DNA from 4 places in the Clostridium sp. B9 genome. Region 1 is predicted to be linked to each of the others. Evidence: predicted binding sites of a transcription regulator. Region 1 holds the regulator's gene; each other region holds the start of a gene.
The links. The regulator Rex, encoded in region 1, represses fermentation and respiration genes when NADH is low (regulators of the CRP and FNR family bind a similar motif). The targets are predictions, from matches to a motif close to ATTGTTAANNNNTTAACAAT.
Positions count from the first base shown of each region.

Region 2: the regulator Rex is predicted to act here: its motif matches at 4,761-4,780, upstream of ACQZHJ_RS14920 (acetyl-CoA C-acetyltransferase).
Region 3: the regulator Rex is predicted to act here: its motif matches at 4,221-4,240, upstream of ACQZHJ_RS05090 (YeeE/YedE family protein).
Region 4: the regulator Rex is predicted to act here: its motif matches at 3,358-3,377, upstream of ACQZHJ_RS10535 (DUF969 domain-containing protein).

Region 1 covers NZ_JBNWKA010000003.1:3,516,531-3,522,911, reverse strand. Annotated here, with positions in the region: gene ACQZHJ_RS15790 (heavy metal translocating P-type ATPase) at 1-2,089, shown strand, start outside; gene ACQZHJ_RS15785 (redox-sensing transcriptional repressor Rex) at 2,560-3,198, shown strand; gene ACQZHJ_RS15780 (short-chain-enoyl-CoA hydratase) at 3,498-4,280, shown strand; gene ACQZHJ_RS15775 (acyl-CoA dehydrogenase) at 4,330-5,469, shown strand; gene ACQZHJ_RS15770 (electron transfer flavoprotein subunit beta) at 5,488-6,267, shown strand; gene ACQZHJ_RS15765 (electron transfer flavoprotein subunit alpha/FixB family protein) at 6,289-6,381, shown strand, end outside.
Region 2 covers NZ_JBNWKA010000003.1:3,357,418-3,363,798, forward strand. Annotated here, with positions in the region: gene atpA (F0F1 ATP synthase subunit alpha) at 1-192, opposite strand, end outside; gene ACQZHJ_RS14895 (F0F1 ATP synthase subunit delta) at 203-742, opposite strand; gene ACQZHJ_RS14900 (F0F1 ATP synthase subunit B) at 745-1,224, opposite strand; gene atpE (ATP synthase F0 subunit C) at 1,323-1,541, opposite strand; gene ACQZHJ_RS14910 (F0F1 ATP synthase subunit A) at 1,599-2,273, opposite strand; gene ACQZHJ_RS14915 (ATP synthase subunit I) at 2,325-2,693, opposite strand; gene ACQZHJ_RS14920 (acetyl-CoA C-acetyltransferase) at 3,486-4,664, opposite strand; gene wecB (non-hydrolyzing UDP-N-acetylglucosamine 2-epimerase) at 4,931-6,085, opposite strand; gene upp (uracil phosphoribosyltransferase) at 6,149-6,381, opposite strand, start outside.
Region 3 covers NZ_JBNWKA010000003.1:1,120,592-1,126,972, reverse strand. Annotated here, with positions in the region: gene ACQZHJ_RS05105 (serine hydrolase domain-containing protein) at 1-115, opposite strand, end outside; gene ACQZHJ_RS05100 (hypothetical protein) at 613-915, opposite strand; gene ACQZHJ_RS05095 (APC family permease) at 1,057-2,388, opposite strand; gene ACQZHJ_RS05090 (YeeE/YedE family protein) at 2,916-4,202, opposite strand; gene ACQZHJ_RS05085 (FAD-dependent oxidoreductase) at 4,320-6,020, opposite strand; gene ACQZHJ_RS05080 (LysR substrate-binding domain-containing protein) at 6,358-6,381, shown strand, end outside.
Region 4 covers NZ_JBNWKA010000003.1:2,360,101-2,366,481, reverse strand. Annotated here, with positions in the region: gene ACQZHJ_RS10545 (GTP pyrophosphokinase) at 1-328, opposite strand, end outside; gene clpB (ATP-dependent chaperone ClpB) at 674-3,274, shown strand; gene ACQZHJ_RS10535 (DUF969 domain-containing protein) at 3,534-4,214, shown strand; gene ACQZHJ_RS10530 (DUF979 domain-containing protein) at 4,229-5,158, shown strand; gene pcp (pyroglutamyl-peptidase I) at 5,286-5,927, shown strand; gene ACQZHJ_RS10520 (gamma-glutamylcyclotransferase family protein) at 5,927-6,367, shown strand.

The DNA of each region.
Region 1 (6,381 bases):
TTTAAATTTTTCAACTAAGCTTCTTCTAATAACTCCGAAAGATGGTATTCAAGAGGAGGTTCTTGAAGGAAAAGTAAGAAAGATTGTTTTAGATTTAGAACCAGATGTAAAAGTTCTAAAAGAATCTGAGAAAAATAAGATGAAGAATTCAAAGGGTGCATGTTCTTGTCATGATGAACATGAACACGGGCATGACCATGGTCATAGCCATAATGAAGAAAAATCAAATAATAAATTCGGAATAGATAAAAAAGAATTAATAAGACTAGGTGCAGCCATTGCATTATTTATAATAGGTATGATAGTTAATTTAGATAAAGGATATGAGCTTGCAATATTTGGAGTGGCATATATTTTAGCAGGTGGAGAAGTCTTATTAAGAGCATTTAAAAATATCTTAAGAGGACAAGTTTTTGATGAAAACTTCTTAATGAGTATAGCAACAATAGGAGCATTTGCTATTGGAGAGTTCCCAGAAGGGGTAGCAGTAATGTTATTCTATGAAATAGGAGAAATGTTTCAAGATTATGCTGTTAATAGATCAAGAACATCAATATCAGATTTAATGAATATAAGACCAGACTATGCTAATATAATTAGTCTTACAGGTGAAGAGAAAAAAGTTTCTCCAGAAAGTGTTTCAGTAGGATCAATAATAGTTGTAAGAGCTGGTGAAAAGATACCGCTAGATGGTATTGTTCTATCAGGAGAGGGAGCATTAGATGTATCAGCTTTAACTGGTGAGTCTTTACCAAAAGAAGTTGAAAAAAATGATGAAGTATTGGCTGGTTCAATAAATAGAAGTGGATTGTTAAAGATAAAGGTTACAAAGAATTTTGGAGAATCAACAGTTTCGAAGATATTAGATTTGGTTGAGAATGCTGGAAACAAAAAAGCACCAACTGAACAATTTATAACTAAGTTTGCAAGATACTATACACCAGTAGTGGTATTTTCAGCACTAGCACTTGCTTTCTTACCACCTCTATTAATAAGTGGGGCAAGCTTATCTGAATGGGTAGGAAGAGCATTAATATTCTTAGTTGTTTCTTGTCCTTGTGCATTAGTAGTTTCAATTCCTTTAGGATACTTTGGTGGAATAGGTTCTGCTTCTAAAAATGGTATCTTAGTAAAAGGTAGTAACTACTTAGAGGCTTTAAATAATATTGAGAGTATAGTTTTTGATAAAACTGGTACACTAACAAAAGGTACATTTAAAGTTAAAAAAGCAGAGAGCACAAGCAAATTAAGTAATGAAGAATTATTAGAATTAGGAGCATATGCTGAATACTATTCAAACCATCCAATTGCAAAATCAGTTGTTAAAGCTTTTGATAAAACTATAGATAAGTCATTAATATCAAACTATGAAGAAATTCCAGGCAAGGGATTAAGAGTTAATATTGATGGTAGCACAGTCTTTGCTGGTAATGAGAAGTTAATGAAGATGAATAACATAAATACCACTAAGATTGATGAAATTGGAACAGTAATTTATATCGCAAATGAAAAATCAGAACTAGGTTATATTGTTATTGCTGATGAAATAAAAGATGATGCTAAAGAAGCAATAAGTGGGTTAAAGAAGGTTGGAGTTAAGCAAACTGTTATGCTAACAGGTGATAATGAGAAAGTTGGAGATAACGTAGCAAGAGAGCTAGGTATTGACAAAGCTTATTGTAATTTATTACCTCAAGATAAAGTTGAAAAGCTTGAAGAGCTATTTAATAATAAGAGTAAGGATAAAAAGATTGCCTTTGTTGGTGATGGAATAAATGATGCACCAGTGTTAGCTAGAGCTGATATAGGTATAGCTATGGGTGGTGTAGGATCAGATGCAGCAATAGAAGCAGCAGATGTTGTAATAATGGATGATGAACCAAGTAAGATAATAAAAGCAATAAAAATCGCTAAGAGAACAAACAAAATTGTATGGCAAAATATTATATTCGCGTTAACAGTTAAGGTTATAATATTAATATTCGGAGCACTAGGTATGGCTAATATGTGGGAAGCTGTATTTGGAGATGTAGGTGTTACATTAATAGCTATATTAAACTCAAGTAGAATATTAAAAAACAATAATTAAGAAGCGTGAAATTTGTCTAAAGTTGTTGACAGAGATAGGTTTTTTTGATATCATTACATGGTAAGAATACTTTCAGGCATAGGGTATAGATTGTAAATAATTCCCTTAAACTTTTATATTAAACATTATGAAATGTTTAAATAGGCTTGTGTGCACGTAGGGTTTTAGCCACGCAAGCCTTATTTTTTTTGTTAAAATTTATTAAAAGCGTTAAGTAGTGATAAATTAATATGATTTAATTATATTAATTTAATATGATAAAATTGGTAAAAAATATAAGAAATACACTTAAATACATATATTTTTGATAGTGAAACCAAAAGAATGTTAAAATATAGACAAACTTTTTAGGGTATGGTAATATTTTAGAAGGCTAAATTTGTAATTTTATCATTTAAGTTTGAAATACAGTCTAAAAAGTAATTGCTTTTTTAAAAAAAAGATGAACTTTAGAAAGAGGTGCTATTAAAATGGAAAAGAAAAAAGGTATATCTATGGCCGTTATAAAAAGATTACCTAAGTACCATAGATATCTACAAGAATTAATGGAAAATGATGTTGATAGAATATCTTCAAAAGAGTTAAGTGAGAAGATTGGATTCACTGCATCACAGATAAGACAAGATCTTAATTGTTTTGGAGATTTTGGCCAACAGGGATATGGATACAATGTTAAAGAATTATATAATAACATTGGAAGTATATTAGGTCTTACAAGAGACTATAACACTGTTATAATCGGGGCTGGTAACATAGGTCAGGCTATTGCAAATTATAATAGTTTTGATAAATTAGGATTTAAATTAAAAGGTATTTTTGATGCGAATCCAAGAATGTTTGGAATAAAAATAAGAGATGTTGAGATAAAAGATATAGAAGAACTTACTCCATTTGTAAGAGAAAATGACGTAGAAATAGGAATAATTTGTGTACCAAGAGCTAATGCTCAAAAGGTTTGTGATGAACTTGTTGAGGGTGGAATTAAAGGTATATGGAACTTTGCTCCTATAGATTTAGAAGTGCCAAAAGAGGTAACTGTAGAGAATGTTCATTTAAGTGAAAGTATGATGACTTTAGTATATCTTTTAAATCATAGTAATGAAAAATAGAGTGAAATTATCATAGAATAACTTGTAAATATGGAAAAAAATTAGGATATTTCGAAAAAAATACAAATAATATATTGAAATATTTGCTATTAAGTTTTATAATTTAGTTGAAGTGCATTAGTGCTTCAACTATTTTTTTACCTTTGTTTGTTACAAAATTAACAATAAAATGGTTTTTTGTAATAAAAATAGGGGTGAAGCAATACTATTTTTAGTATTGAAAATTTAAATTTGTTAGTTAATTAGTTGTTAAACGATTTAAAACCATACATTTACTATGGTATAAGGGAGGAAATACAATGGAATTAAATAATGTAATCTTTGAAAAAGAAGGAAACATTGGAATTTTAACAATTAACAGACCTAAAGCTTTAAATGCATTAAATTCTGAAACATTAAAGGATTTAAATACTGCAATAGAGCATATTGAGAATGACAATGATGTATATGTAGTTATTTTAACAGGAGCAGGTGAAAAAGCTTTTGTTGCAGGTGCAGACATCGCAGAAATGAAAGATTTAAACGAAGAACAGGGTAAAGAGTTTGGACTTTTAGGTAATAAAGTATTTAGAAGATTAGAAAAATTAGACAAGCCAGTTATTGCTGCTATAAATGGATTCGCTTTAGGTGGTGGATGTGAAATATCAATGGCTTGTGATATAAGAATTGCAAGTTCAAAAGCTAAATTTGCACAACCTGAGGTAGGTCTAGGAATTACTCCTGGATTTGGTGGAACACAAAGATTACCAAGAATAGTTGGTATGGGTAAAGCTAAAGAACTTATCTACACAGGCGACATAATAAAAGCTGATGAAGCTTTAAGAATTGGTCTAGTAAATAAGGTTGTTGAACCAGAAACTTTAATGGATGAAGCTATGACTATGGCTAATAAAATAGCTGCAAATGCTCCAATAGCTGTTAAGTTATGTAAAGATGCTATTGATAGAGGAATGCAAGTTGATATAGATTCAGCTATAGTTGTTGAAGCTGAAGACTTTGGAAAATGTTTTTCTACAGAAGACCAAAAAGAGGGTATGAGTGCTTTTGTGGAAAGAAGAGAAAAGAATTTTAAAAACAAATAATTTTTTGAAATAAAAAATGGTTGTGTGAATTTAAGGAGGGTAATTAAAGATGAACTTTCAATTAACAAGAGAACAAGAATTAGTTAAGCAAATGGTTAGAGAATTTGCACAAAATGAAGTTAAGCCAATCGCTGCAGAGATAGATGAAACAGAAAGATTCCCAATGGAGAATGTTAAGAAGATGGCTAAACTAGGAATGATGGGAATTCCTTTTAAGAAAGAATTCGGAGGAGCTGGTGGAGATACTTTATCTTATATCTTAGCTGTTGAAGAATTATCAAAAGTTTGTGGTACTACAGGGGTTATATTATCAGCTCATACTTCATTATGTGCTTCATTAATAGACCAGTTTGGTACTCCAGCACAAAAAGAAAAATACTTAACTCCACTTGCTAAAGGTGAGAAGTTAGGAGCTTTCGGTTTAACTGAGCCAGGAGCTGGTACAGATGCTGCAGGACAACAAACTACAGCTGTATTAGAAGGAGATAATTACATCTTAAACGGAAGTAAAATCTTCATAACAAACGGTGGGGTTGCTGATACTTTCATAATCTTTGCTATGACTGATAAGAGTCAAGGAACAAGAGGAATTTCAGCTTTCATAGTTGAAAAAGGGTTCCCAGGATTCTCAATTGGTAAATTAGAAGACAAAATGGGTATAAGAGCTTCTTCAACAACTGAGTTAATCATGGAAAATTGTATAGTTCCAAAAGAAAACTTAATCGGAAGAGAAGGAAAAGGATTTGGAATTGCAATGAAAACTCTAGATGGTGGTAGAATTGGTATCGCTGCTCAAGCATTAGGTATAGCAGAAGGTGCTTTTGAAGAGGCTATCGCTTACATGAAGGAAAGAAAACAGTTTGGTAGATCATTATCTGCATTCCAAGGATTACAATGGATGGTTGCAGAAATGGATGTTAAAATCGAAGCTGCAAGATTTTTAGTATATAAAGCAGCTTGCTTAAAAGAAGAGGGTAAACCATATTCAGTAGACGCTGCAAGAGCTAAATTATTTGCTGCTGACGTAGCTATGGAAGTAACAACTAAGGCAGTTCAATTATTCGGTGGATATGGATATACTAAGGAATACCCAGTTGAAAGAATGATGAGAGATGCTAAGATAACTGAAATTTATGAGGGAACTTCAGAAGTTCAAAAAATGGTTATCGCAGGAAGCATATTAAGATAATTTTAGGAGGGCTTTGAGATGAAAATAGTAGTTTGCTTAAAACAAGTGCCAGATACAACAGCTGTTAAAATAGATCCAAAAACAGGAACTCTTATAAGAGATGGAGTTCCATCAATCATAAACCCAGAGGATAAGCATGCTTTAGAAGCTGCATTACAAATAAAAGATAATGAAGGAGCAGAGGTAACTGTAATAAGTATGGGACCTCCTCAAGCTAAAGCTGCTTTAAGAGAAGCTTTATGCATGGGAGCTGATAAGGCTATCCTTATAACTGATAGAGCATTCGCAGGAGCTGATACATTAGCTACTTCAAAAGCTTTAGCAGGAGCATTAAAGAAATTAGAATATGATATAGTATTCGCTGGAAGACAAGCTATCGATGGAGATACTGCACAAGTTGGTCCAGAAATAGCTGAACATTTAAATATTCCACAAGTAACTTACGTTCAAGACGTTAAAGTTGAAGAAGATGGATTATTAGTAAATAGAGCTTTAGAAGATGGATATGAATTAATAAAAGTTGAGGCACCAGTACTTTTAACTGCTATAAAAGAGTTAAATGAGCCAAGATACATGAATATTGCAAGAATATTCGAAACATCTGACGATGAAATCTTAGTATGGTCAGCTGATGATATAGATGTAGATAAAGCTGAATTAGGATTAAAAGGATCTCCTACAAAAGTTAAGAGATCAATGACTAAAGAAGCTAAGGGTGCTGGAGAAATAGTTAAAGAGTCACCTAAAGATTCAGTTACTTATGTATTAGGTAAATTAAAAGAAAAACACTACATCTAAGGATTATGGGAGGTATTTAAGATGAATAAAGCAGATTTCAATGGCGTTTGGGTTTTTGCAGAGCAAAGAGAAGGCCAATTACAAAAAGTTTCATTAGAATTATTAGGTGAAGGT
Region 2 (6,381 bases), 160 kb from region 1:
AAGAGCCATACCGAAAACTTGGTTAGGGAATTCTAGAAGCTCACCTTCCATACAATCTTCTAGTCCATAAACTCTGGCAACTCCGTCACCTATCTGAATGATAGTACCAGAATCCACAGTTTCTAACTCTTTTTCATAGTTTTTTATTTCATTCTTGATTATAGAAGTTATTTCTTCTGGTTTAATATGCATAGACTCACCTCTATTCTCTCTTAAGCATTATCTGTTTCATATCATCAAGTTTAGCTCTTATAGTACCATCTATAACGTCATCGCCAACTCTTACAAAAAGTCCGCCTATGATACTACTGTCTAATTCTTGTTTTAATATTATTTTCTTTGAATATTTTTTCTCTAACTTTTCTACAAGTCTTTGAATTTCATCTTCTGTTAGTGGCACAACACTCTTAACTTCTGCTAATAAAGTATTGTTTCTTTCTCTATGAATTTTCTCCATTTGGCTTAACTTTTCTTTTAAATAAAGAATTCTATCTTTCTCTATAAGAATCATTAAGAATGAAAGTAACTCATCATCTATTTTGCCTTCAAATATATTCTTGAAAGTTTTTTTCTTTCTGACAGTACTTATTTGAGGGTGTTTTATAATTTCATAAAAATCTTTGTTTCCATAAATTATATTGCACACTTCTTTTAAATCGTTCATGTACTCGTCAACTTTGTTTTTCTCTTCTGCGACTTCATATAGAGCTAAGGCATATCTACGATCTAAATATTCATACATAATTAGATACCTACCTTTTCAATAAAATCATTGATTAAATCTCTATGTTTATTCTCATCTATACTTTCGCCAAGAGCTTTTTCTGCAAGCATTAGAGATAACTCAACTGCTTGTTGCTTTAATTCGTATTTTGCTTTTTCTTCTTCTCTTTGAATTTCAATATTAGCTCTATTTAATATAGCCTCAGCTTCTTTATGAGCATCATCAACTATCTCGTTATAAATTCTATCAGCTTCTTTTTTCTGATCAGCTCTTAATTTTCTACCTTCTTCTTTGGCAGACTTAAGAATTCTTTCATTATCTAATCTTAATCTTCTAGCTTTCTCTGCATCTTCATCAGCTTGTAAGATTGTTTCATCTATAGCCTCTTGTCTTGCATCAATAGCTCTTTTGATTTTGTCCCAGAAAAAATGTTTTAGTATAAGAATTAATATGATAAAGTTAATGATTGTAGCTAATATTCTCATAAAATCTATTTCCATATATCAATCACAGCCTCCCTTCGGAGTCAATTATATTAACTCTATTCTCTTTGTATTAATTACACAAGTTCTTAGTAAATTCTGTACGTATCTTGATATTAAACAACGAATAATAAGATTATTGAAATTACTAATCCATAGATAGCTGTTGCCTCTGAAAGACCAGCTCCCATGATGAATAAACTTTGTATTTTATCTGATGCTTCTGGTTGTCTTGCAGTAGCTTCGATTGCTCCTGCTGTTGCAATACCTATACCAATTCCGGCTCCTATACCTGCTAATACAGCGATACCTGCTGCTAATAACTTCATATCCATTAGAAAGTCCTCCTTTTAAATCAAACTAATTGAGTCGATTTATCATTTTGTTTTTTCTTAGTGATCTGCTAACATTTTAATATTTACCATTGTTAACATTGTAAATACTATCATTTGTATTGTTCCATCGAATACATCGAAGAAACCATGTGCTAATATTGGCACACCTATTTGTGCTATCCATCCTATATGAGCTAGACCTGAATACATTAAGTCTATTAATAGAGTGGCAGCTAACATATTACCGAATAAACGTAGTGCAAGAGATACTGGGAAGATAACTCTCTCCATTATGTTTAAAGGTAACATTACTGGATATGGCTTGAAATATCCTTTGATATATCCTCCAATGTGACACTTACGTATTGCGTTAACATGAACAACAACAAAGGAAGTAATTGTTAATGCTACTGCTACACTTAAGTCCTGAGTAGGAGGTGCAAGCCCAATTAATCCATAAAGGTTTAAGACAAGTAAAAATATTGCTAGTGTTCCTATATAAGGTACAAAGCCAATATAACTTTCCCCCATGTTACTCTTTACCAAGTTATAAACTGTTTGATAAAGTGATTCTAAAACAACTTGTAACTTGCCTGGTTTATTTTTAAGATTTCTAGTTGACAATATAGCAAATATTGTTATAACAAGCATTGCTGCCCATTGAAAAATTATTGTACTAGTTATTGTAAAACTACCAATCTTAACTGTAAACATTGGTGCAAAGATATCCACGGAATCACTCCCTTTCTATCTTAGTATTAATTTATATATGTATATAAATATTTATTTTACGTCTGATAAGGCCTTATTCTTTTTTGTGTAAATAAATATTGATATCTGATGTGCTATGAACCCTATTAAATAAAACGCTAATTCTTCAACACTTCTCATAAATATTAAAGTAAATGCAAGAATCATTAACATTCTAAGTACAAAGCTCAATTGAATTTTTAATGCTCCACGTCTTTTTTTTATGACCCTGTGGATTACAATTGCATTAACCGTAAAGTTAATTGTTGCAACTATACTTCCAACTAAAAAAGCCACCCCAAAATTCAAATTAAATAAACTAATTACTAGGGTTGCTATTATTGTCAATAAAATATTAGTCTTCATAACTGAAAAAACTAAACTCTTGATTTTAGCGTTCACGTATAACCTCCATAGTTCCGCAATGTTACTTTACTAATTATATTCCTGAATTTAATATTAATAAAATTTAAATTTTGCTTGAATTTATTAATATTTTAATATTTTAAAGTGTTTTTAAGCACTTCCTTCATTTTTACTCTAACAAACTCTTATTTGCTCTTTTTTTGACCTTTTTTGAATGTTTTAATACAAGCTATTTCATTTTTCTGAATTTTTACTCATTTAACCATACTATAAAGTTAATTTCCGATTACTATTTTCGATTTTGAAATCCTTTTTTAAAAGTTTTTGTTATGAAATCATAACTTTTACCCCTATTTTCATCAAAAAAAATTCAAACCATTATTTAGAATAAAGTTTACAACTTAAAAGGTTTTGAATAACCTTTTTAATATTTATTCACATTTTTTTTTATTTTTTTTATATAATTAAGCTTTTTTTTATATTTTTGTATACTTTACCTCTATTTTTTTCTATTATCCACTCTATTATTCATCTTTTTTCAACAAAATACATTTACTTATAACTTTACTTATCTATATATATTTAATAAGATAATTAATACTTTTTTAAATTGCACTAATTATAAATTTATAGAAATCTTATCATTATATAAATTTAATAAAACTAAACTCTTAGTGTTATACAAAACTCTAATATTACTGAATATTTATTACCAGGATTCTTTATTTTAAATATGATTTAGAAAATCTTTTTATTATTTCTAAACAAAAAAGATACCACCAAGTTAATTGGTAGTATCTTTTAGTATATATAATAATGGTAAACTTATTATCTTTCTACTATTAAAGCAGTTCCCATTCCTCCACCTATACAAAGTGTAGCTAAACCTGTTTTAGCATCTCTCTTCATCATTTCGTGAATTAATGTAACTAATATTCTTGCTCCTGAAGCTCCAACTGGATGTCCTAAAGCTATAGCTCCACCATTTACGTTAACTTTATCCATATCGAATTCTAAATCTTTAGCAACTGCTAAACTTTGAGCTGCAAAAGCTTCGTTAGCTTCGATTAAATCTAAGTCAGCTACAGTTAAGTTAGTTCCTTCTAAAGCTTTTTTAGTAGCATAGAATGGTCCATATCCCATGATTGAAGGATCTAATCCTTTTGAACCATAAGAAACTATTTTACAGATTGGAGTTACTCCTAATTCTTTTGCTTTTTCAGCACTCATAACAACTAATGCAGCTGCACCATCATTGATACCTGAAGCATTACCTGCTGTAACTGTACCATCTTTTTTAAATGCTGGTCTTAATTTTCCTAATTTCTCAACTGTTGTTCCGAATCTTGGGAACTCATCTGTATCAAATACTATTGGTTCTCCTTTTCTTTGTGGAATTACAACTGGTACTATTTCATCTTTGAATTTTCCTGCTTTTATAGCAGCTTCTGCTTTCATTTGAGAATTTGCTGAGAATTCATCTTGCATTTCTCTAGTTAATCCCCATTGCTCTGCTATATTTTCAGCAGTTATACCCATGTGATATCCATTAAACGCATCTGTTAATGCATCGTATACCATAGTATCTACTAATTTAGCATCGCCCATTCTTTGTCCAAATCTTGTTGTTCTTGAAACATATGGTCCTTGTGACATGTTTTCCATACCACCAGCTACTACTACATCAGCATCTCCTGCTTTTATCATTTGAGCAGCTAAAGCTACACATCTTAATCCAGAACCACAAACTTTATTTATTGTCATTGCTGGAATTTCAACTGGTAAACCAGCTTTTACTGATGCTTGTCTAGCCGGGTTTTGACCTAAACCAGCTTGGATTACATTACCCATTAAAACTTCATCAACATTTTCAGGTTTAACCCCTGCTCTGTTTAAAGCTTCTTTAATTACTAAAGCTCCTAATTCTACTGCTGGTACGTCCTTTAATGTACCACCAAATGTTCCTAATGCTGTTCTTACTGCACTTGCAATAACTACCTCTCTCATATCAAAAACCTCCCATTTAGGTAAAAAATTATCAAAAATATTTATTTTTTCTAACTGATTTAATTATAGCCATAAAATTACTAACTTTCAATATATTTTGTTAAATTTTAAACAATCTTTTTTGATATTTTTTTACTTTTCGTAAAAAAAGACAGATATTTAAGCCCTATTATAGAAATATATCATTAAAATTTCTATAATATTCTAAATATCTGTCTGTTTTTTCCAATTATTCAAATTATATTTATTAAACTTTTTAACAAAGTCTATTTACTTATAAATTCTTCTACAGCTTCTTCATCTTTTCCAAAATAGTTTAATATAGCTTTAACTATTCTTTCCGAAGCTTTACCATCACCATATGGATTTATAGCCTTACTCATTTCAGCATAAGCTTTTTCATCATTGATTAATGTATTTGCTTCTTCTAATATTTTAGCTACATCAGTACCAACTAACTTAACTGTACCTGATTCAACCGCCTCCGGTCTTTCAGTTACGTCTCTTAAAACTAATACTGGTTTTCCTAAGTGTGGAGCTTCCTCTTGTAATCCACCTGAATCAGTCATAACCATAAAGCATTTGTTCATTAAGTTATGAGTTTCTTTTGTATCTAGTGGAGGTAAAAGATGTACTCTTTCTTTTCCATCAAGATTTTTATAAACAACATCTTTAACTACTGGATTTAAGTGAACAAGGTAAACTAATTCAACATCTTTATTATCTTCAACTATTTTGTTTAGTGATTCGCAGATATTTTCTATACCCTCTCCCCAGTTTTCTCTTCTATGAGCAGTTATCATTATAACTTTTTTGTTTTCGAAGTCTATGTTATTTAATTCTTCGTTCTCAAATACATAATTTTCTTCAACAGTATGTTCCATAGCATCGATTACAGTATTTCCTGTAATTTTTATGTCGTTCTCATTTACTCCTTCTCTTAAAAGGTTAGCTTTTGAACCTTTTGTAGGCGCAAAGTGTAAATCTGCTAAAGCTCCTGTTAACTTTCTATTCATTTCCTCTGGGAATGGGAAATATTTATCGAAAGTTCTAAGTCCAGCCTCAACATGCCCTACTCTTATTTGTTGATAGAAAGCTGCTAATCCACCAGCAAAAGTAGTAGTTGTATCACCATGTACTAATATCATATCTGGTTTTTCTTCTGTAAATACTTTTTCTAAACCTTCTAAAACTCTATTTGTTATTCCAGTTAGAGTTTGACGATTTTTCATTATGTCTAAATCAAAGTCAGGCTTTATATCAAATAATGCTAAAACTTGGTCTAACATCTCTCTATGTTGAGCAGTTACACAAACCTTTGATTCTATTTCTGGTCTTTTCTCTAATTCTTTTACTAATGGAGCCATTTTTATAGCTTCCGGTCTTGTTCCAAAGATAGTTAAAACTTTTATCTTTTCCATGAATCATTTACCTCCAAAAATAATTAATAGCTACTTAATTTTAAGTAGCTATTTAAATTATAACTATTTTGTTCCAAATAGTCTATCTCCAGCATCACCTAATCCTGGAACTATATATCCATGCTCATTTAATTTCTCATCTATGCATGCAACATATATATCTACATCTGGATGAGCTTTTTGTACAAACTCAATTCCTTCTGGTGAAGAGATTAAGCACATAAGTCTTATCTGCTTAGCTCCTCTTTTCTTTAATAAAGTGATAGCATCTGCTGCTGAACCACCAGTAGCTAACA
Region 3 (6,381 bases), 2.4 Mb from region 1:
CAGCATATCCTCTTACCTCACTAAATAAAAGATTTTCCCCTTTTCTTAAACTTACAACGCCTGAAAAATTCTTTGTTTTATCTATCTGATTTTTTAAGTTCTCATAATTTCTCATAATCTCTACCTCTTCTCATTCTTATATAATAATTTAAGAATTTTTTATCCCTATATAAATTTATACAAAAATAAAAAACCATCTGTTGCCAAATGATTTTACATGTACACAAATAAAGCATAGATATTATTTTATCTAAATGCATCCATGATATAATCTAAATTTGGCAACACAATAAAACGTATGAAACATACGAATTTTTTATTATGTTCTTCAAAAATAGATTACTTGCTCATTTCAGCACCTCTTCCCTTTAATAATAGACCAATATTTTAAATACTTAATGATTAAAATATAATCTAACAGTAAAATTATACCACCTTTAAGTAAACGTTTCAACCACTCCTTCAAAACAATGCTTTCTTTATTAAAACATTGATATAATCAAATCAAAACTATTTTTACCTTTAATTAATTATACTTTGTCTACAATAATAACTAAATTATAATAAATAAAAATTAAGAGCTTAACCCTCTCTAGATTAAGCTCCTAATTTTTATTTATAATATCCATATTCACAAAGTAATTCATGACAAGCATTTACTTCTTCATCTGTGAAAAGCTCATTATATTTACTATTAATAACAACAGCTTCCATTGTAAGATCAAGACGATTTGCCTTTTGTAATTTATCAAATCCATCTGAAACTCTACCCTTACGTAAAATCTCTTGAACTGTTCTTACCCCACCAAACTTTTCAATATTTAGTAAAAGTCTTTTTTGAGTGCATCCACACTCTTTTTCAGCTATTTCACACTTCTTAATAAGCTCTTTTTCAAAATTATTTTCTAATGACATAATATTAACTCCAAACATACTTTTTTTGCAATTAATTATACTACATCATTATAATCACATCAACGGAAAAGCTTAAACACCTTTTAAAAGATGTTAATAACTTAAATAGTCTATGGCTAAATATTAACCATAGACTATTTATTAATTTATTGCTTTGTTATTTCTGATCTTGTAATATGCAAAACCTCCAACTATACACCATATAGCTAAGGCTATTAAAGACTCCTTACTTAACGAAGCTGGTGAGATAGGTAAAATTAATAACCCTATAAATACTATACTTATAATAATACCTACAATAGCTATTATTCTCTCTCTATGACTTTCTGCTTTTTTTACTCCTATTAGAGAAACATAGAAGTAAGCTACTGATGCCCCTAAAGATGACATATCAACAATCCAAATTATTGCCTGTCTTCCAAACCAAGGCGCTATTAAACTTACAATACTTATAAAAATTATAGCATTTCCAAAAACACCATTCTTATTTACCTTTCCCATTTTTGAAGGAAGCATTTTATAGTTAGCAATAGCTCCTAACAATTTTGAACTACAAATCATAAAACCATTTATTCCACTCCAAACAGCAGCTGTTAAAGCTATTATTAGTAGAAGAAAGGCTCCTTTTCCTAATGTACTTAACACTGCACTCCCTGCAGCCCAATCTAAAGCTAGTGCTTGTTCTGGTGAATAAGCTAACGCAGTTATAATATTCAATACATTATATATTAAGGCTCCCATAACTAAAGATATTACTGCAACTCTTGATGCTTTTTTCTTAGAAAAATTCAGTTCCTTACTAAGCTGAGGAATAGCATCAAATCCTATAAATGCAAAAGGTGTTATAGCAAAAACTTTTATTATTTCACTAAGATTAAATGAATAATCTTCAATATATGTATCTACAAATTGTATTTTATTCCCCTTGATTATCATTCCTAAAAGTACAAGTATAACCATAGTTATTAAACTAAAAATTATTACATTTTGAACCTTACTAGTTTTCTTTATTCCTTTTAGGTTTAAATAGGCAAAGGCAAGTATTATTATACTAGACATCAATATCTCTCCTAAGTAGATATTGTATCCAGCTATATTATATAAGTATCCAAACTCTAATATCCCTCCAAATAATTTTTTAATTACAAGGGGAAATGCTGTTGCATTTAATGGAATCATTGTAAAATAAGCCAGTGTTAAAAACCAACCTACTATAAATCCATGCTTTTTGCCTAGATTATTATATGTATAAGAGAATTCTCCTCCCTCTTCATCATGACTTTGCATCATTACCAAATAGTTTTTTTCAATTATTATGATACAAATTACTCCTAAAAAAAGGCCTAAGAAAGTATTTATTACCCCTGATTCCTTTAAAAACTTAGTCCCAGGAAGCATAAATGAACCCCATCCTATTATTGCCCCTAAAACTATAGAAAATATATCTATCCTATTTAATTTAACTTCCTTCATATTTCCCTCCAGTATAAACTCTGTCTATATTTAAATAATTGTAATTATATCTATCTTTAAATAACTAAAGGCACGCTTTTAACTATGCCTTAAAACAATATTGACTTATTATAATTTTCTTTTTGAATAGTTTTAATTTTAGATAGAACCGTAAGACTATCTTAATGAGCAGTTAGAGTTTCATTATCTATTGAAAAATAATAGCGTTAAGAAGCGAAGTTGTTTGACCAACGGGAGCTCTGAGCTTTAGCTATTATTTTGAAATAGATGAATTTGAATAGGAAGCACCTTCTCATATCCATTCTAAGGTATAAGTTCAAAGTACAAAATTGAAAATTTTGATTTTTACTTAAAATTAAGTAAGTCTGAAGGGCTATCTAAAATTAAAACTTTACACAAAACAATTTATTATTATCAATACTCGTTTAAAGCATAGTTCAAAACAAAAGCTATAATCAGTTTTATTTTAATCAACTAATTATAGCTTTTTTTCAAACTATTTTATATTTCTACTTAATTATTAACTCTTATTTGTTATTAACTTCTACTTCACAGCATTTTTTAACCATAATTTTTTTATAAACTATGTTTCCTAATACTCCACCTACAACTAAGAATACTAAGAATATCCATCCTGATAATGAGAAGTTAGCTATTGGTGTATAAAGAGCTCCAACGTTACATCCATTTGATAATCTTGTTCCGAATCCCATTAAGAATCCACCAACTACGTAGATTAAAGCTTCTTTAAAGCTTATTTGTAATCCAGCTTTGAAAGTAGCCTTAAAGCTTCCAGCTAAAAGTAATGCTACAAGTGTTCCTAAGATTATACCAGTATTTTGTACGTTCATTCCATTTGAGAAGAATGGTGCAGTAAACATTTCTACTGGCTTACCAGCGAAAGCTGCTACATTCTCAGGTGATATTCCACATGCTACAAGCGCTCTACCAAACCAGAATCCATAAGGAGTTGATGCTCCCCATCCAGCTTTAGTTACACCCATTAATAATATGAATATACCACCAATTACTATAGCTCCAGTAGCTAAAGTCCAAGGTCTTACAAATAGCTTATCATATGTAGCTTTACTAAATAATTTAAACTCACCTTTTTCTTCATGCTTTTCTTCTTGCATTATTTCAGTATCAACACCACAGTATGTGTTGTTTGCTTTTCTTTTTTCTTCGTATAATTTAGCTACCCAAATTGTTAAACAAGCTAAAATAATAGTTACTATAATTGCTCCTAAGTATCCTTCTAATCCATCCCATTTAAATAAGTCTGGTAAAAATACTCCATTTTTAAATGTTTCAGTTGATATCATTGAGTCCTTTACCCAACTTGCAGATCCTTGAACTGGAAATCCTACATATACTCCCATTCCAAAGAATATTAAAGTTATAAATGCACGAGGTAATCCTGTTACCATATCTGTAAGAACTCCTGATGCACAACAACTAGAAAATGCCATTCCAAATCCGAATAATATTCCACCTAATATAAGCCCTAAGTTTATTGGATTAACCCATAAATCATATGTTGTTGGATCTTGTCCTATAAAGAAACAAACACTTACTATTGCAGTCCCAACAAATAATATCATTAGCATTCTCATTAATTTTGTAGATCCTGCTCTATAACTTCTATTTACTCCACCAGCAAAACCAAAGAATGATCTTGTAAGAGCATATCCTAAACCTAATCCCATTAATAATCTAAAGTATAGCATTGAACTACCTAAATTTAATTTCCCTAAAATTAAAATCGCAGCAAGTAATACAAACCCTATAATGTATTCCGTATATTTTTTCACTTAAAATTCCTCCACTAATTTGTTAATTAACAAACAATTAATATTATTGTTTATCTATCCCTAAAATATTTTTTAATTAACTATGGTGCTTAAATTTAAACACCATAGTTAAAATTATTAATCAAAATTATATTCTGTAACTATTGCTTCTCTACCCATAACTTTATCATTGAAATACTCATAGAAACTTATTCCCATGAATCCACCTGATATGTTATATACATTTTCGAATCCTAAGTGTTGTAATGCTAAGCATGCATTGTAACTTCTTTGAGCACTTCTACAATGTAAGTAAACTGGTCTATCAGTTGGTATTTCATCTAATCTATCTCTTATTTCACTTAAAGGAAGATTTTTAGCATCTTTAATGTGTCCTGCTTCGTATTCATCAACCTCTCTAACATCTATTATGAATGCTCCACTTTCAACTAATTCTCTAACATCTTGAACATAAACTTGTTTAAATGCCCCTTCTAATATGTTTGATGCAACTAATGCAGCATGGTTTACAACATCCTTAGCTGTTCCAAATGGAGGTGCATAACAAAGTTCTAAGTCTTTTAAGTCTTCTACTGTTCCACCTAATTTTATTAAAGTAGCTATAGTATCAACTCTCTTATCAGCAGCACCCTTACCAATTGCTTGAGCTCCTAAGATTCTTCCTGTTGGAACTTCAAATATTAATTTGAAATGTAATGGCTCACTACCTGGCATTAATCCAACTTTATCTTGAGGAATAACTCTTACAACATCATAATTTATATTTAGATTTAAAGCTTTAATTAATCCTTCAGTTAATCCTGTTGAAGCTCCATTGTAATCAAATACTTGAATACATGATGATCCAATATATCCACTATTTCTTGATGCTCTTCCATGTATATGATCAGCTACTGCTCTTGCTTGCTTTTGAGCTGGTCCTGCTAGTGGTAATTTTGTTATTGAGTTAGTTAATGCATTGTATACCTCAACAGCATCACCAACAGCATATATATCTTTATCGTTAGTTAAGTAATTTTGATTTACTTTTATAGCTCCAGTTTGTCCAATTTCTAATCCAGCTTCTCTAGCTAAATCAGTCTCTGGTGTAACTCCTATAGCCATAACTACAACATCAGATTTAACTTTTTCTCCTGATTCTAAAACTACTGTATTTTCTTCAAAAGAATTTACCTTATCTCCAACGATTAAGTTTACGCCTTTATCGTATATTTCTTTGTGTAAAACTTGAACCATATCATAGTCAAATGGTTTCATTATTTGGTTCATTGCTTCAATTAGTGATACATTATATCCTGCTTCACATAAGTTTTCAGCAACTTCAACTCCTATGAATCCTCCACCTATAACAGATATGTTCTTGCTATCAGTATCTTGTATATAAGACTTTAACTTAGCTATATCTACAACATTTCTTACAGTAAATACTTTCACATCTTCAATACCTTTTATTGGAGGTACTATAGCTTTCGCTCCTGGTGAAAGAACTAATTTGTCATAGCTCTCAGTATATTCCTGTCCATTTACAACGTTTCTTACTGTTACTTCCTTAGCTTCTCTGTTTATTGAAACTACTTCTGTAAAAACTCTTGCATCTATTCTATATTGACTATAGAATTTTTCAGGGCTCATAAGAACTAAATCTTCATGATGCTCCACTTTTCCACTTAAATAATATGGTAAACAACAGTTTGAAAATGAAACGTGAGGGCCTCTTTCAAACATTATTATTTGATTGTTTTCATCTAATCTTCTTAGTCTTGCTGCTGTTGAAGCTCCACCTGCAACTCCTCCAACAATAACTATCTTCTTACTCATTCCAGTTCATCCTTCCCTTAAGTAATCTTTATCATTGTTAATTTTTTATCTTTTAACTTTGCGATTAACCAATCCCCTAATTAACAATAACATATAAGGTATAACAAAGCATAATAAGAATCTGTTATACTTAATAACACTTTGTTATACACTCTATTTTATAAAAATCATTTGATTTACAATTAATTATGTAGTTATTTCTGTTTTAAAATTAACAAATGTTGATATAAATCTTTAATATAACTATAATTATTTAATTAACAATAATAAAAATCTATTTACTTTAATGTAGATAGAATGGTATAAAAGAAGAAGAATCATATTAGGAGGTGACATTATGAATTTAACATACCTTCGTTCT
Region 4 (6,381 bases), 1.2 Mb from region 1:
TCCTAACACCAATTAAATCAGAAAGATTTTTTAATAAATCATCAGCTGAATCATATTTTAAATAGTAATTATGTCTTATTATTTTTTCTTTTAAGCTTGATGCAGATTTTACTCTTGTAGATATATTGAAAAAACCTTCACAAGAATTTTCAAGCAAAGAGTAGAAGAAATCATCAAGTAAGTTTGCACTATATGCTAACTCTTTCTTTATATCTTTAAGTAAATCTAAAGTACTGTTAGTAAATTCAAAAACTTTTAATTCCAAGTCTAAAACACCATCCTTATTAGTTATCTTAATTAAGTCAGTATACTTTAATGATAACAACATATGTTAAGTATAACAATATAATTAATTAAAATAATATTAGTATTAAAAACATATAATTATAATTACTTACTATTAAAGAGAAAAAAATCAAAATTATATAGAAAAATATTATGAATTTTTTATTGGTCAAAAGCAGTTAAGATAAAGTTTTTTTACTAAAATAAGAATAGAATAAGATTTTTAATAATAAAAGCTATTATTTAATAAATTATTTTTAAAGAAAAACGATTGCTAATTAATATATTGGTAAAGATTATAAAAGTCAGAAATAGACTTTGACTTTCTTTGACTTTTGTAGTATTATAATTACATAAGAGAAACACAAGAGAATATTGAGGTGATAAAATGAATGCAGATAAAATGACATTAAGAGTACAACAAAGTTTAAATGATGCTTATGAAATAGCAGTTAAATATAACAATCAACAATTAGATGTAATCCACTTATTTTCAGCATTAGTGAATCAAAAGGATGGATTAATACCTAATATATTTGAAAAAATGGGTGTTAATATAGAGTCATTAAAAAATGACATTCATGTTCAAATAGATAGAATGCCTAAGGTTTTAGGTGAGGCAGCACAATCATCAGGTGTTACTGCAACTAGAAGAATAAATGAAGTTTTAATAAAAGCAGAAGAAATTTCAAAGCAATTTGAAGATTCATATATAAGTGTTGAGCATGTAATGCTTGCAATAATGGAAATAGATAAAAATGGAGCTGTAGGAAGCATACTAAGTAAAAACAACATAACTAAAGATGGATTCCTAAAAGTTTTAACTGAGGTTAGAGGAAGTCAAAGAGTAGACTCACAAGATCCAGAAGGAACTTATGAAGCTTTAGATAAATATGGAACAAATTTAATTGAACTTGTTAAACAACATAAGTTGGATCCTGTAATAGGAAGAGATGAAGAAATAAGAAGAGCTGTTAGAATTCTTTCAAGAAAAACTAAGAATAACCCAATACTTATAGGAGAACCTGGTGTAGGTAAAACTGCTATAGTAGAAGGATTAGCAGAAAGAATTGTAAGAGGAGATGTACCAGAAGGTTTAAAAGATAAAGTAATCATTTCATTAGATATGGGTGCTTTAATTGCTGGTGCAAAATACAGAGGAGAATTTGAAGAAAGATTAAAAGCTGTATTAAAAGAAGTTCAAAGTTCAGAAGGAAAAATACTTTTATTCATAGATGAAATTCACACAATAGTTGGAGCTGGTAAAACAGATGGAGCTATGGATGCAGGTAATTTAATCAAACCATTACTTGCAAGAGGGGAACTTCATTGTATAGGTGCTACAACTTTTGATGAGTACAGACAATACATTGAAAAAGATAAGGCTTTAGAAAGAAGATTCCAACCGATTATAGTTGAAGAACCAACAGTTGAAGAAACTGTATCAATTTTAAGAGGATTAAAAGAAAGATTTGAAATTCATCATGGAATTAGAATTCATGATTCAGCAATTGTTGCGGCTGCAAAACTTTCTCATAGATATATTCAAGATAGATACTTACCAGATAAAGCTATTGATTTAATTGATGAAGCTGGTGCAATGATTAGAAGTGAAATAGATTCTCTTCCAACTGAATTAGATATTATAAGAAGAAAAATTCTAATGCTTGAAACAGAAAAAGAAGCATTATCAAAAGAAAGCGATGAAGCTTCAAAAGCAAGATTAGTTGCTTTAGAAAAAGAACTTGCTGATCTTCAAGATAAAAATGATGAAATGACAATTAAGTATGAAAAAGAAAAAGCTCATATTTCTGGAATAAGAGATTTAAAAGCTGAGTTAGATGAAGCTAGAGGGTTAGCTGAACAGTATGAGAGACAATATGATTTAAATAAAGTTGCTGAACTTAAATATGGAAGAATTCCAGAACTTGAACGTCAAATAAAAGAACAAGAAGAAAATATGGAAAAAGATAATGAAGGTGCATTATTAAAAGAAGAAGTTACTGAAAATGAAATTTCAGAAATTATCTCAAAATGGACTGGAATTCCTGTTACTAAACTTGTTGAAAGTGAAAGAGAAAAACTTTTAAGATTAGAAGAAGAATTAAGAGAAAGAGTAATAGGTCAAGATGAGGCTACAACAGCTGTTGCTAATGCTGTAATAAGAGCTAGAGCAGGACTTAAAGATGAAAGAAAACCAATTGGTTCATTTATATTCTTAGGACCTACTGGTGTTGGTAAAACAGAACTTGCTAAAACATTAGCTAGAAACTTATTTGATAGTGAAGATAATATTGTAAGAATAGATATGTCAGAGTACATGGAAAAACATGCTGTATCTAGATTAATAGGACCTCCTCCAGGATATGTTGGATATGAAGAAGGTGGTCAATTAACAGAGGCTGTTAGAAGAAATCCATATTCAGTAATACTATTTGATGAAATAGAAAAAGCTCACGATGATGTATTTAACTTATTCCTTCAAATATTAGATGATGGTAGATTAACAGATAACAAAGGTAAAACTGTTGATTTCAAAAATACTATAATCATAATGACTTCTAACATAGGAAGTAGTTATTTATTAGAAAATAAATCAGCTGAAGGTGTAGAAGAAGATGTTAGAGACAATGTAATGAACGAAATGAAATTAAGATTTAAACCAGAATTCTTAAACAGAGTAGATGATATTATAATGTTTAGACCATTAAGTAGTGAAGGAATTAAGAAGATTATAGATATATTCTTAAGAGATGTTGAAAATAGATTAAGAGAAAGAAATATAACTTTAGAGGTTACAGACAATGCTAAAGCAATATTAGCAGAGGAAGGATATGATCCAATCTATGGAGCAAGACCATTAAAAAGATATATCAGTAATGTCTTAGAAACTGAAATAGCTAAGAAAATAATTGGTGGAGAAATCTATGATGGATCTATTGCATTAATAGATGGAGCAGATGAAAAAATAACTGTTACAAGAAAATAATAAATTTTCTTAAATGAAAAAGAGTCTACATATATGTTTAACGCATATATGTAGGCTTTTTTTATATTGTAAAATTTTAATAAATTGAAAAATTTTTAAGAACAATATGGAAATAATAATATAAATAGGAATATTTTAAAGAATGTTCATAAAATACTATAGAAAATTGATAAATTTATCATTATAATTGTTTACAAGGAACGAGAATAAAAATTTTAACGATTAAATAATAATAAATTAAAAAAGGAGAGATGACAAAGTGGAACTGATAGGTATATTAATTGTAATAGTAGGATTTGCTTTAAAGTTTGATACTATAGCGGTTGTACTAGTAGCAGGATTGGCAACAGGATTAGTAGCAGATATGAGTGTTTATGAGATATTAGAAAAGTTAGGTTCAACTTTTGTAAGTCAGAGACACATGACTTTATTTATTTTAACACTTCCAGTAATAGGTATGTGTGAAAGATTTGGATTGAAGGAGAGAGCTATAACTTTAATAAAAGGTATGAAGAATATGTCTACTGGAAAGCTTTTAAGTTGTTATCTTTTCATTAGACAAGTTGGAGCAGCTGTATCATTAAGATTAAGTGGACAAGCTCAGTTTATAAGACCTCTTATAAATCCAATGGCTCAAGGAGCTGCAGTTAGTAAATATGGAAAATTAGATGATAAAGATGAAGATTTAATAAAGGGAACAGCAGCAGCTATGGATAACTATGGTAACTTCTTCGGGCAAAATGTATTTTTAGCAAGTTCAGGGGTTCTTTTAATAGCAGGAACTTTAGAAGAATTGGGGTATGGAGTTAGCACTTTAGAAATAGCAAAAGCTTCAGTTCCAATAGCTATAATAGCTTTAATATTAGGAGTTTTACAAAATCGTATTTTAGATAAGAAGTTGAGTAAGAATCTATCAAAGAATACAGAAGAAGTTAAGTAAGGAGGAATAGTACCATGGATATGAAGATGATTTCTAATATATTACTTGAAATATTTTATGTAATAGTTGGTCTTTTAATGTTAAATACGGCAATAGATACATTAAAGGACAAAAATCATAAGACGAGAATTGGAACTGCAATATTTTGGAGCATACTAGCTATTATATTTATTGCAGGGGCATATATTCCACCAGTAATAGTAGGAGGGTTACTTCTTGCAATCGGTGGATTAACAGCAGGTAAGCAAGTTAATATAGGAAACTTAAAAATGCCTAATGTTGATTTTGCAGAAATGCAAGCAGGAAAGTTAAAAAATAAAATATTTATACCTTCAATAGTTATTGCTATTGGATCTTTAGTAATAGCTCAGTTTACTGATTTATCAGGTACTGTAGCTATAGGTATAGCATCCGTAGCAGCAGTTATAGCAACATTTGCTATATTAAAAGCTAAACCAAAACATTTAGTTGAAGATAGTAATAGAATGGTTCAGTCAGTTGGATCAACTAGTATATTACCACAGCTTTTAGCAGCATTAGGAACTGTATTTACAGCAGCTGGAGTAGGGGATGTTATCTCTTCTAGTATATCAACATTTATACCAGAGGGAAATATATTAGCAGGAGTAATTGCATATTGTGTAGGTATGGCAGTATTCACAATGATAATGGGAAATGCGTTTGCAGCATTCTCAGTTATAACAGTTGGAATAGGATTACCATTTGTATTTGCTCAAGGAGCTAATGTTGCTATAGCAGGAGCTTTAGCTTTAACAGCAGGGTACTGTGGAACATTATTAACTCCTATGGCAGCTAACTTCAATGTTATGCCAGCAGCACTTTTAGAAACTAAAGATAAGAATGTAGTTATGAAGTGTCAGAGTTTATTTTCTATAGCATTATTAATTATACATATAGCATTAATGTACTTCCTAGCATTCTAAAGATAATATATAATAAGTGTTTTAAAAATTCTTTGTGACTTAAAATAGCCTAAAATTAAATGAATTTAGAGTTTTATGTCGAAATATTTTAAGTATAAATATATTTAAAGAAAAGGAGAATATGAAAATGAAAGTATTAATTACAGGATTTGATCCCTTTGGAGGAGAAAGCGTAAATCCCGCATTAGAGGCTGTAAAAATGTTACCGGAAAACATAGCTGGAGCTGAGGTTATAAAATTAGAAATACCTACAGTTTTCAGAAAGTCTCTTGAGAAAATAGAAGAAAAGATAGAAGAAATAAATCCAGATGTAGTTATATCTATAGGTCAAGCTGGTGGAAGATTTGGAATAACTCCAGAGAGAGTAGCTATAAACATGGATGATGCAAGAATAAAGGATAATGAAGGAAATCAGCCAATAGATACTACAATATATGAAGATGGTGAGTCTGCTTACTTTAGTAATCTTCCAATAAAGGCTATGGTTAAAGAGATGATTGAAGGAGGGATTCCAGCATCAGTTTCAAATACAGCAGGAACTTTTGTATGTAACCATGTTATGTATGGAGTTCTGTACTTAGTAAATAAGAAATATGAGAATATAAGAGCAGGGTTTATTCATGTGCCGTATATACCAAATCAAGTTTTAAATAAGCCTAATACACCTTCTATGTCAATTAATGATATAGCTAAGGGATTAGAACTCTCTATAAAAGCTATAGTTTTAAATTCAGAAGATATTAAAGCTGTGGGAGGAGCTGTTTGCTAATGTTAGAACCTAGGATAAAAAGAAAAATCTTTGTATATGGAAGTTTAAGAACAGGGTTTTTTAATTATGATAAATACTTAAAAGGAAAAGTTATAAAAAGTGAATTAGGAAGAGTTAAAGGAAAGCTTTATCATATGCCACACAAGGGATATCCAGCCTTAATTGAAGGTGACGATTGGATTTATGGTGAGGTTATGACAATTCTTGATTATGAGAATGTTATAAATTCTATGGATTTAATGGAAGGGTATTTAGGTCTTAATAATAAAGATAATGAATATAACAGAATAGAGATGGAGGTTGATATGATTGGAAAGAAGTCAACTGAAAAATGTTATGTTTATTACTATGCTATGAATGATAAAGAAACTTTTGAAAAGAATAGTGTTTTAATAGAGGATGGTAACTGGAGAAGTTTCATGCTTCAAGAGGTATCCTAGAGAAACATATTAAA